Regions from separate parts of the Janthinobacterium sp. FW305-128 genome, predicted to be linked through region 1. Evidence: predicted binding sites of a transcription regulator. Region 1 holds the regulator's gene; each other region holds the start of a gene.
The links. Region 1 encodes sigma-54, which starts transcription at its own class of promoters, with help from an activator protein. Its sites were predicted from a motif close to TGGCANGNAANCTGCTTT; they were not measured.
Positions count from the first base shown of each region.

Region 2: a site for sigma-54 is predicted at 835-852, ahead of IGS60_RS06990 (circularly permuted type 2 ATP-grasp protein). Genes of this name have one in related genera too.
Region 3: a site for sigma-54 is predicted at 982-999, ahead of urtA (urea ABC transporter substrate-binding protein). Genes of this name have one in related genera too.
Region 4: a site for sigma-54 is predicted at 1,110-1,127, ahead of IGS60_RS10280 (EDSAP-1 family PEP-CTERM protein). Genes of this name have one in related genera too.

Region 1 is NZ_JACYMK010000014.1:150,777-152,965, reverse strand. Features, by position in the region: gene lptB (LPS export ABC transporter ATP-binding protein) at 1-476, shown strand, start outside; gene IGS60_RS25675 (RNA polymerase factor sigma-54) at 481-1,959, shown strand; gene raiA (ribosome-associated translation inhibitor RaiA) at 2,029-2,189, shown strand, end outside.
Region 2 is NZ_JACYMK010000002.1:471,517-473,705, forward strand. Features, by position in the region: gene IGS60_RS06985 (sensor histidine kinase KdpD) at 1-712, shown strand, start outside; gene IGS60_RS06990 (circularly permuted type 2 ATP-grasp protein) at 888-2,189, shown strand, end outside.
Region 3 is NZ_JACYMK010000005.1:5,923-8,111, reverse strand. Features, by position in the region: gene urtA (urea ABC transporter substrate-binding protein) at 1-930, opposite strand, end outside; gene IGS60_RS11915 (DUF4349 domain-containing protein) at 1,116-1,904, opposite strand; gene IGS60_RS11910 (transglutaminase family protein) at 1,921-2,189, opposite strand, start outside.
Region 4 is NZ_JACYMK010000004.1:86,465-88,653, forward strand. Features, by position in the region: gene IGS60_RS10265 (dodecin) at 1-172, shown strand, start outside; gene IGS60_RS10270 (hypothetical protein) at 188-499, opposite strand; gene IGS60_RS10275 (hypothetical protein) at 650-1,024, shown strand; gene IGS60_RS10280 (EDSAP-1 family PEP-CTERM protein) at 1,224-2,189, shown strand, end outside.

The DNA.
Region 1 (2,189 bases):
CCGTGTTCCGCAAGCTGACGGTGGAAGACAATATCCGCGCCGTGCTGGAAATCCAGACCGTCGAAGGCCGTCCTTTGAAGAAGGCCGAGATCGAGGAACGCCTGGATAAACTGCTGGCCGACTTGCAGATTGAAAAGTTGCGCGAGAACCAGGCGCTGTCCCTGTCGGGCGGCGAGCGCCGCCGCGTGGAAATCGCCCGCGCCCTGGCCACCGATCCCCGTTTCGTGCTGCTCGACGAACCGTTCGCCGGCGTTGATCCGATCGCCGTGATCGAGATCCAGCGCATCGTGCGCTTCTTGAAGGAGCGCAATATCGGCGTGCTGATCACCGATCATAATGTGCGCGAGACGCTGGGTATTTGCGACCGTGCCTACATCATCAACCAGGGCTCGGTACTGGCGTCGGGACGCCCCGACGACATCATCGCGAACGAGTCGGTACGCCGGGTCTATCTGGGCGAACACTTCCGCATGTAAGCCAATGAAACAATCATTGCAGCTGCGCACTTCGCAGCACCTGGCACTGACGCCGCAGTTGCAGCAATCGATACGCCTGTTGCAATTGTCTACTCTGGAATTGCATCAGGAACTCGAGCAACTGCTGACGGACAATCCCTTGCTCGAGCGCCTCGACGATCCACTCGACCGTTCGCTGCGCCTGCTGTCCGATGGGGCCTTGAGCTCCACGGCCGCGCCGGCCGAAGCGCCGCCCCAGCCGCCAGGCCAGGAGGCGCCCGCGGCGCCGGCCGAAGCGGAAACCTTTGACGGCGAGGCGGGCGAGGGCCCGGCCGCCGCGGATGGCGGCGACAGTGACTGGAGCGAGGCGAGCCGGGGCAAGGCGCCCGACGACGAAGATTCGCGCCCGCAGCTGGAGGCCCATCACTGCACCCTGCGCGAACACCTGATGGAGCAGATGCGCGTGACGGTGCTCGAATTGCGCGACCGCGCGCTGGTCGAGCTGATCATCGACGCGCTCGACGACAATGGCTACCTGGAAGAGTCGCTCGACGACATCCTGGCGCGCCTGCCGGAAGAGCTGGAAATCGATGCCGACGAGATGCGCACGGCCTTGTCGCTGCTGCAAAGTTTCGATCCGCCCGGCGTGGGCGCGCGCAATGCGTCCGAATGCCTGGCGCTGCAAATCAAGCGCTTGCCGCACATCGCCATGGTGACGCGGCGCATGGCCCTCGTCATCGTGGAAAAGCACCTGGCCTGGTTTGCCCAGCGCGATTTCAACAAGCTGAAAAAAGCCCTCGATTGCGACGATGAAGACTTGCGTGAAGCGCAGACGGTAATTCGCCAGTGCAACCCGCATCCGGGCGCCGTGTTCGCTGCGGACGTGTCCGATTACGTGGTGCCCGACGTCGTCGTCAAGCGCGCGCGCAATGGCTGGCAAGTGACCCTGAACAACGACGTCATGCCGCGCCTGCGCGTCAATGCCATGTACGCCAACTTGCTCAAGCAGGGCAAGGGCGAGGGCGCCATGGGTGCACAGTTGCAGGAAGCCAAGTGGCTGATCAAGAACATGCGCCAGCGCTTCGACACGATTCTGCGCGTGGCGCAGGCGATAGTAGAAAGACAAAAGAACTTTTTCTCGCATGGGGCCGTTGCCATGCGCCCCCTTGTGCTCCGTGAAATAGCTGATACACTGGGTTTACACGAGAGTACTATCTCGCGGGTAACAACTCAAAAGTACATGCTGACCCCGCACGGCATGTTCGAGTTGAAATATTTCTTTGGTAGCCACGTCGCCACCGAAGCGGGGGGCGAAGCTTCATCGACGGCGATACGGGCATTGATCGTGCAACTGACAGGAGCAGAAGACCCTAAAAATCCTTTATCCGACAGTAAGATTGCGGACATGCTGGGGGAACAAGGCATGGTGATTGCGCGACGTACTGTTGCCAAATACCGGGAAGCATTAAAAATTCCGCCAGTGAGCCTGCGTAAGTGTTTGTAAGTTTTTTTCGGTTCCTCTGCGGGCCGGATACGATGGACCGCACGAACCCGATCATCTTTAGGAGTGTGTATGAATCTCACCATCAGCGGACATCATCTCGAAGTGACACCAGCCATCCGTGAATACGTACAAACGAAGCTGGAGCGCGTGAAACGTCATTTCGATCAAGTTATCGATATCGCCGTGATTCTGACCGTGGATAACCTCAAAGAGAAAGAAAAACGTCAAAA
Region 2 (2,189 bases), on a different contig from region 1:
CGAAGCCATCCTGGAATTTACCGCCATGCACGAAAGTTTTCAGCGCCGCATCGCCGCCGGGCTGTCGCACGACATGCGCAATCCCCTGTCCGTCATGCTCAACAGTGCACAGCTGCTGCAGCGGCGCGCGCAACAGCCGGACGTGGCGGCGCTGGCGCTGAAAATCATCGAGCACGGCAAGCGCCTCGACGACATGATCCAGGAATTGCTCGATACGCTCAGCTACCACCGGGGACAAAAGCTGCCCCTCGTCCTGCGGCGCCTCGACGTACTGCCGCTGGCACGGCAGGTTGCCGACAGCGTCAATATCGGCCATCCGGGCAAATGCGTGGTCAGCGGCACCTCCGTGACGGGCTGGTGGTGCGAAAATTCGCTGCGCCGTGCCCTGGAAAACCTCGTCGTCAATGCCGTCAAGTATGGCGACGACGGTCCCATCCATATTCATATCGACAGTTTGCGCGAACGCATGATCTTGAGCGTGCACAACACAGGCAGCAATATCGCGCAAGACCAGACGCAGCGCATCTTCGAATACCTGCGCCGCGAGCACGAAGGCAACGCGCCCGGCTGGGGCATCGGCCTGCCCTTCGTGCAAAACGTGGCGGAAAGCCACGGCGGCAGCGCGCTGGTCGACAGTGCGCCGGAAACGGGCACCACGTTTACCATCGACCTGCCGATCGATTGCCGGCCCTTCGTCACGCCAGGCGCCTGACCTCACCTGCCCTGCGCCCTATCTGCCGGCAAAATCGCTGCCGTAGCGCACCAAAGCGGTGCGGATGACGGTTTTACGCCACAAAAGTGGTCATTTTTTACATACTTTCGGGTGTGCGCCATTGGCACGCTTCCTGCTGAGCTATAGTCAGACACGGCTCAAGGGAAATCACAACATGGCAAATTTTTTCAATGAAATGACTGCAAATGACGTGGGGACGGACAGCAAGGTACGTGAACACTATCGTGAATTCAACAACTGGCTGGCACAGCAATCGCCCGAGACCATCGCCCGCAAGCGGGCCGAAGCCGACCTGACGTTCCGCCGCGTCGGCATCACGTTTGCCGTCTACGGCGACGATGCCGGCACGGAACGCCTGATTCCGTTCGATACCATCCCCCGCATCATCCCCGCCGCCGAATGGGCGCAGATGCAGACGGGCCTGGTGCAGCGCGTGCAAGCCTTGAACATGTTCATCCATGATATCTATCATGAGCAAAACATCATCAAGGCGGGCATCATTCCCGCCGAGCAAATCTACAAGAATGCCCAGTACCGCCCGGAAATGCAGGGCATTGCCGTCGCTTCCGACATCTATGCGCACATCGCCGGCGTCGACATCGTGCGCGCGGGCCAGGGCGAATTCTATGTACTGGAAGACAATCTGCGGGTGCCGTCCGGCGTATCCTACATGCTGGAAGACCGCAAGATGATGATGCGGCTGTTCCCGGAACTGTTCGCGCGCAACCGCATCGCGCCCGTCGACCATTACCCGGACATGCTGCTCGACAACCTGCGCTCCGTCGCGCCCATGGGCGTCGATGACCCGACGGTCGTCGTCATGACGCCCGGCATGTACAACTCCGCCTACTTCGAGCACGCTTTCCTGGCCCAGCAGATGGGCGTGGAACTGGTCGAAGGCAAGGATTTGTTTGTCAACGACAATTCCGTCTACATGCGCACCACGCGCGGGCCCAAGCGCGTCGACGTCATCTACCGCAGGGTCGACGACGATTTCCTCGACCCGCTGGCCTTCCGCTCCGATTCCTCGCTGGGCGTGCCGGGCCTGCTGTCCGTCTACCGCGCCGGGCGTGTGACGTTGGCGAACGCCATCGGCACGGGCGTGGCCGACGACAAGTCGATCTACCCGTTCGTGCCCGACATGATCAAGTTCTACCTGTCGCAGGAACCGATCCTCAACAACGTGCCGACGTACCAGTGTCGCAAGGCGGCCGACCTGTCCTACGTGCTGGCGAATTTGCCGAAACTGGTGGTCAAGGAAGTGCATGGCGCGGGCGGCTACGGCATGCTGGTGGGGCCGGCGTCGAGCCTGGCGCAGATCGAGGATTTCCGCCAGCGCCTGCTGGCCAATCCGGACGGCTACATCGCCCAGCCGACCTTGGCCCTGTCCGCCTGCCCCACGTATGTCGAGGCCGGCATCGCGCCGCGCCACATCGATTTGCGTCCGTTCGTGCTG
Region 3 (2,189 bases), on a different contig from region 1:
TTTTTGCGCCACGGCGTACGCCTTCCACTGCTTGATGAAAGCGGTATTCACGGGGTTCTTGACGGATTCAAAGTAATTCCACGCCGCCAGGTGACCGAGCAAGGGTTTGGTATCGATGCCGCGCAGCTCTTCCTCGCCCACGGAAAACGCGACGACGGGCACGTCCGTCGCTTTCAAGCCCGCATTGCCCAGTTCCTTGTAGAACGGCACGTTGGAATCGCCATTGATGGTGGAAATGACGGCCGTCTTGCCGCCCGTGGAAAACTTCTTGATATTGGCGACGATGGTTTGATAGTCGGCATGGCCGAACGGCGTATAGACCTCGCTGATATCGCTATCCTTGACTCCCTTGCTTTTCAGGAAGGCGCGCAGGATCTTGTTGGTGGTGCGCGGATACACGTAATCCGTGCCCAGCAGCACGAAGCGCTTGGCCCCGCCGCCATCTGTGCTCATCAGGTATTCGACGGCGGGGATCGCCTGCTGGTTGGGCGCGGCGCCCGTATAAAACACATTCTTTTCCAGCTCCTCGCCCTCGTATTGCACGGGGTAAAACAGCAGACTGTTGAGTTCCTTGAACACGGGCAAAACCGACTTGCGCGACACGGACGTCCAGCAGCCGAACACCACGGCCACCTTATCCTGCGCCACCAGTTGTCTCGCTTTTTCCGCGAACAAAGGCCAGTTCGACGCCGGGTCGACGACGACGGCTTCCAGCTTCTTGCCCAGCACGCCGCCTTTGGCATTGATCTCGGCAATCGTCATCAGCGCCACATCCTTGAGCGATGTTTCGGAGATGGCCATGGTGCCCGACAGGGAGTGCAAGATGCCGACCTTGATCGTATCGGCGGCCAGGGCTGCCTGCATATAAGTGGACGTGGCCAGGGCGAATGCGCCGGCGGCGGCCGCTTTCAGGATGATGCGTCGTGACATGGGGACTCCTGTGATGGGTTCGTGGGGTCGAGCTGGGCCTGCCATGTTGTTAAAGCAGAATGCGTGCCAGCGCCTACATCTGTCCGCCATGGTGCACGCGGCGCTCGCCGCACGAAAAAAAACCTGGCTGCACAAGGACTGTGCAGCCAGGTTTCAAATTGCCGTAAAACGGTGCGCCGGAGGCTTTAATCCTTGCGCGGCAAGCCTCTCAAGCGGCGCCAGCCCTTGCGGCCCAGCGGGAACAGCAGCACGAAAGCGATCAGCCACGGCAGGATGTAAGCCATGGCCGTGATGGCGTTGGCCACGCCTTCCGACAGGTTGTCCGTGAAATTGCCCAGCGCACGCTTGACGGGGCGCCAGAACGATTGCTTGCCTTCAGCGCTGATCATTACGTTCAGCAAGTCCGTGTCGATGCGCTGCATCAACAGCGCATTGGCCGCCGTCGCCTGCTCCAGCTCCACTTGCACGGTGGCCAGTTCCTTGGTCACCTTGATCAGCGCATCGACATTCGCGCCAGAGCGCTTTTCCAGGTCTTGCAACTGCGCCTGGTACTGTTTCAGCATCTCCAGGCGCTTCTTGCTGTCGAGCACGGGACGGCCCAGGTCTTCCACCTTGGTGCCCTGGCTGGTGACGTCGCCTTCGGCCGCGACCAGCGCGACGAGCTTTTTGATGCCGGCCGGCTTGGCACGCATGCTGATGCGCGCATGAACGTAGCGGCCGCTGTCGAGGCTCGAATCGAGCAGCAAACAGCCGGTTTCCGTATCGGCCTTGCAGGCGGCGACCACTTTTTCATACAAGGGCCGCACTTGCGCCTCGCTCGTATCGACGCTGACATTGTGTTCATAGGCAAGAAACTCGCTGCCTTTTTCCTTGCCGTCGAGACGCGCGGCGCTCGATTGCCCGCCGCTCTCGCCCTTGCCGCCGCAACCGGCCAGTAACATCAGGCCGAACAGACCAACATACACTTTTTTCATGATTTCTTTCTTGAGATTATTTTTGCAGCGGCAACAATTCGATATCGGGCAAGTGCGCGGCCACATCCTGCACGGTCGCATGGCCGGTCAGCGATGCGATCACCTGCGGCAACGGTGCCGGCCAGATTTCCGGCAAGTCGCGCTCTTCCGGCGCCAGCACGGGAAAGGCCAGTTGCTCCTGCGGCGGCGCGAAGGCGGCCGAGACGCCAGGCTTGTTGCCACGCGCATCGATGCGGTACCAGCCAAAGTCCTGCAGATACACGGCGTTCAAGCCATGCAGGCAAA
Region 4 (2,189 bases), on a different contig from region 1:
CGGCACGTCGACCGAGAGCAGCGATCAGGCGATACGCGATGCCATTGCCAAGGCGGCGCTGACGGTCAAGCATATGGACTGGTATGAAGTGACGGAATCGCGCGGCCATATCGTCGATGGCAAGGTGGCGCACTTCCAGGTCACGCTGAAGGTCGGCTTCCGGCTCGAATAGCGTACTGCGGCGCATTCACCGCCGCCCGGCTACTGCCCGGCTCTCCAGCCACTCCCGGCCGCCGGCCTCCAGCGCGGCCTCGATAACCTTTTCCGGCAAGCTGTAGACGGTCGCCCAGCTGGCGCGGCCGTCCTGCGTATTCGCGGGGAAGCTGTGCGTTTCAATCGGCCAGTGGTATTTGCGTTTCAGCGCTTTCACGATGGCGGCCAGCGAGACGCGGCCTTGCAGCGGTTCGGCGCCGGACTGGTCGCGGTTCGACAGCAGCACGGCCAGGACCTGGCCGCGGCCCGTGCGTGCGCCGGGGAAGGTGGGGGTTTTGTTTGCCATGGCCTATTTTACCGGGCAAGCCATGATGTGCCGCACCTTTGATCTGGCGCAAGCGCCGCAGCGGCGTTGCGGCCACGATGAGCATTTCGCCAGGCGTGCCGGCGCCCCTCCGGCAGCCTGGGCTAGCGACAAGGGGCACAGGAGAACATCATGCACAGCCTGAACATCCACGCCATGCAATGGCAGCCCGTCGCCGATATTTCCGCCGTCGATCCGCTGCTGCCCGACGACCTGGCGTGTTTTCGCGAACTGCGCGACGTGCTGCAGCGCTATGGCGCGCTCGACCGCTTCGGCATTTCCCTGATCCACCGCCATTTCGACATCGCCGACGACGAGGAGCTGATGGAGTACACGGATGCGGCCGCCCGCACGTTGACGGTGAAGCCTGTCAAGAAAAGCGACATCGACTGGCAGCACACGACGATTACCAACTGGAAATTGACGGAAGGCGAGGAAGTGGCGCGCATCGGCTGCGGCTGCGCGCGCAATTCGGGTGGCCACCTGGGTTATCACCGGGGCACCTGAAAGCGGCGTCGGCCTTTCTTACACTTTGCTTCCACCGGCTCAGTCTGCTTTACGCAAGCACTTGATTCCATGTGCTTTTTTTGTGTGGCATACAAGCTGCTTATCACTGTCTACGAGATGAATTCAGACAAGTCATTCTGGACATTCTGGATTCTTTCTCCCCCGGATTTCCCGAGACTGACTACGATAAGAGGCTGCGATGAACGTCGATCACACACGAAACAAGACCCTGGGTTGGCTGGGCGCACTGGCGGCGGCAAGTCTGCTGGCCAGTGGTCAGGCGCAGGCAGGTGCCTACGGCCTGGCCGTCAACGAGTTGAACAATTTCCGTATCACCACCAGCGCTGGCGCGCTGTCGCTGGCTGGCGCCAACCGCAATGCCAGCGACAGCGCCTTTTTCCAGGGCGGCGTGGCCGTCAATCCGCGCGCCGTCAATACGGGTCCGGCTGCCAACGCCGACGTGCTGCAAGTGTGCTCCGGCACCGGCTGCAGCGCCTCGCCGCAAAACCACTACGCGCCCACCGCTGCACTGGAGTTCGCGCGCGGCGATGCGCATTCCTTCGGCAATATGCTCACTGCCGCCGGCTCCACCGTCAGCGCCGTGTCAGAAGCGCAGCGCAACACGGTGGGGGCGGCGTCCTCCACGGCCGGCGACACGCTGACCGGCTCCGTCAACCTGACCCTGTCGAGCGCCGGCTTCATCACCTTCAGCTTCATGGGCCGACGCGACCTGCGCACCAGCGTGACGACCATGGGCGACAAGTCGAACGTGTCGATCATGGATATCTTCAATATCTCGTGCAATGCCGCCAGTCCCGTCGGCTGCCTGTCGCATGCGAATGCCGACGGCGTGATCTTCCAGTTCGCGCCTGATGGCGATGCCAGCAATGGCAGCGACATCAACGGCAACCATACGGTCGGTAGCCTGGACCCGTTCAGCCTGAACATGACGGCCGGCACCAACGACCCGGCCACCGGGCGCGCCTTCACGAATGGCTTCGCGATGTTTTCCCTGACCTCGAATTTCGCCCTGCCCGCCGGCAGCTACACCTTGAATTTTTCCAAGTCCACGCGCACCGACATCGTCGTCATCGATCCCTTGCAAGTGCCGGAGCCAGGCACCCTGTTCCTGCTGGGGACGGGATTGGCCGTCCTCGCCTTTACG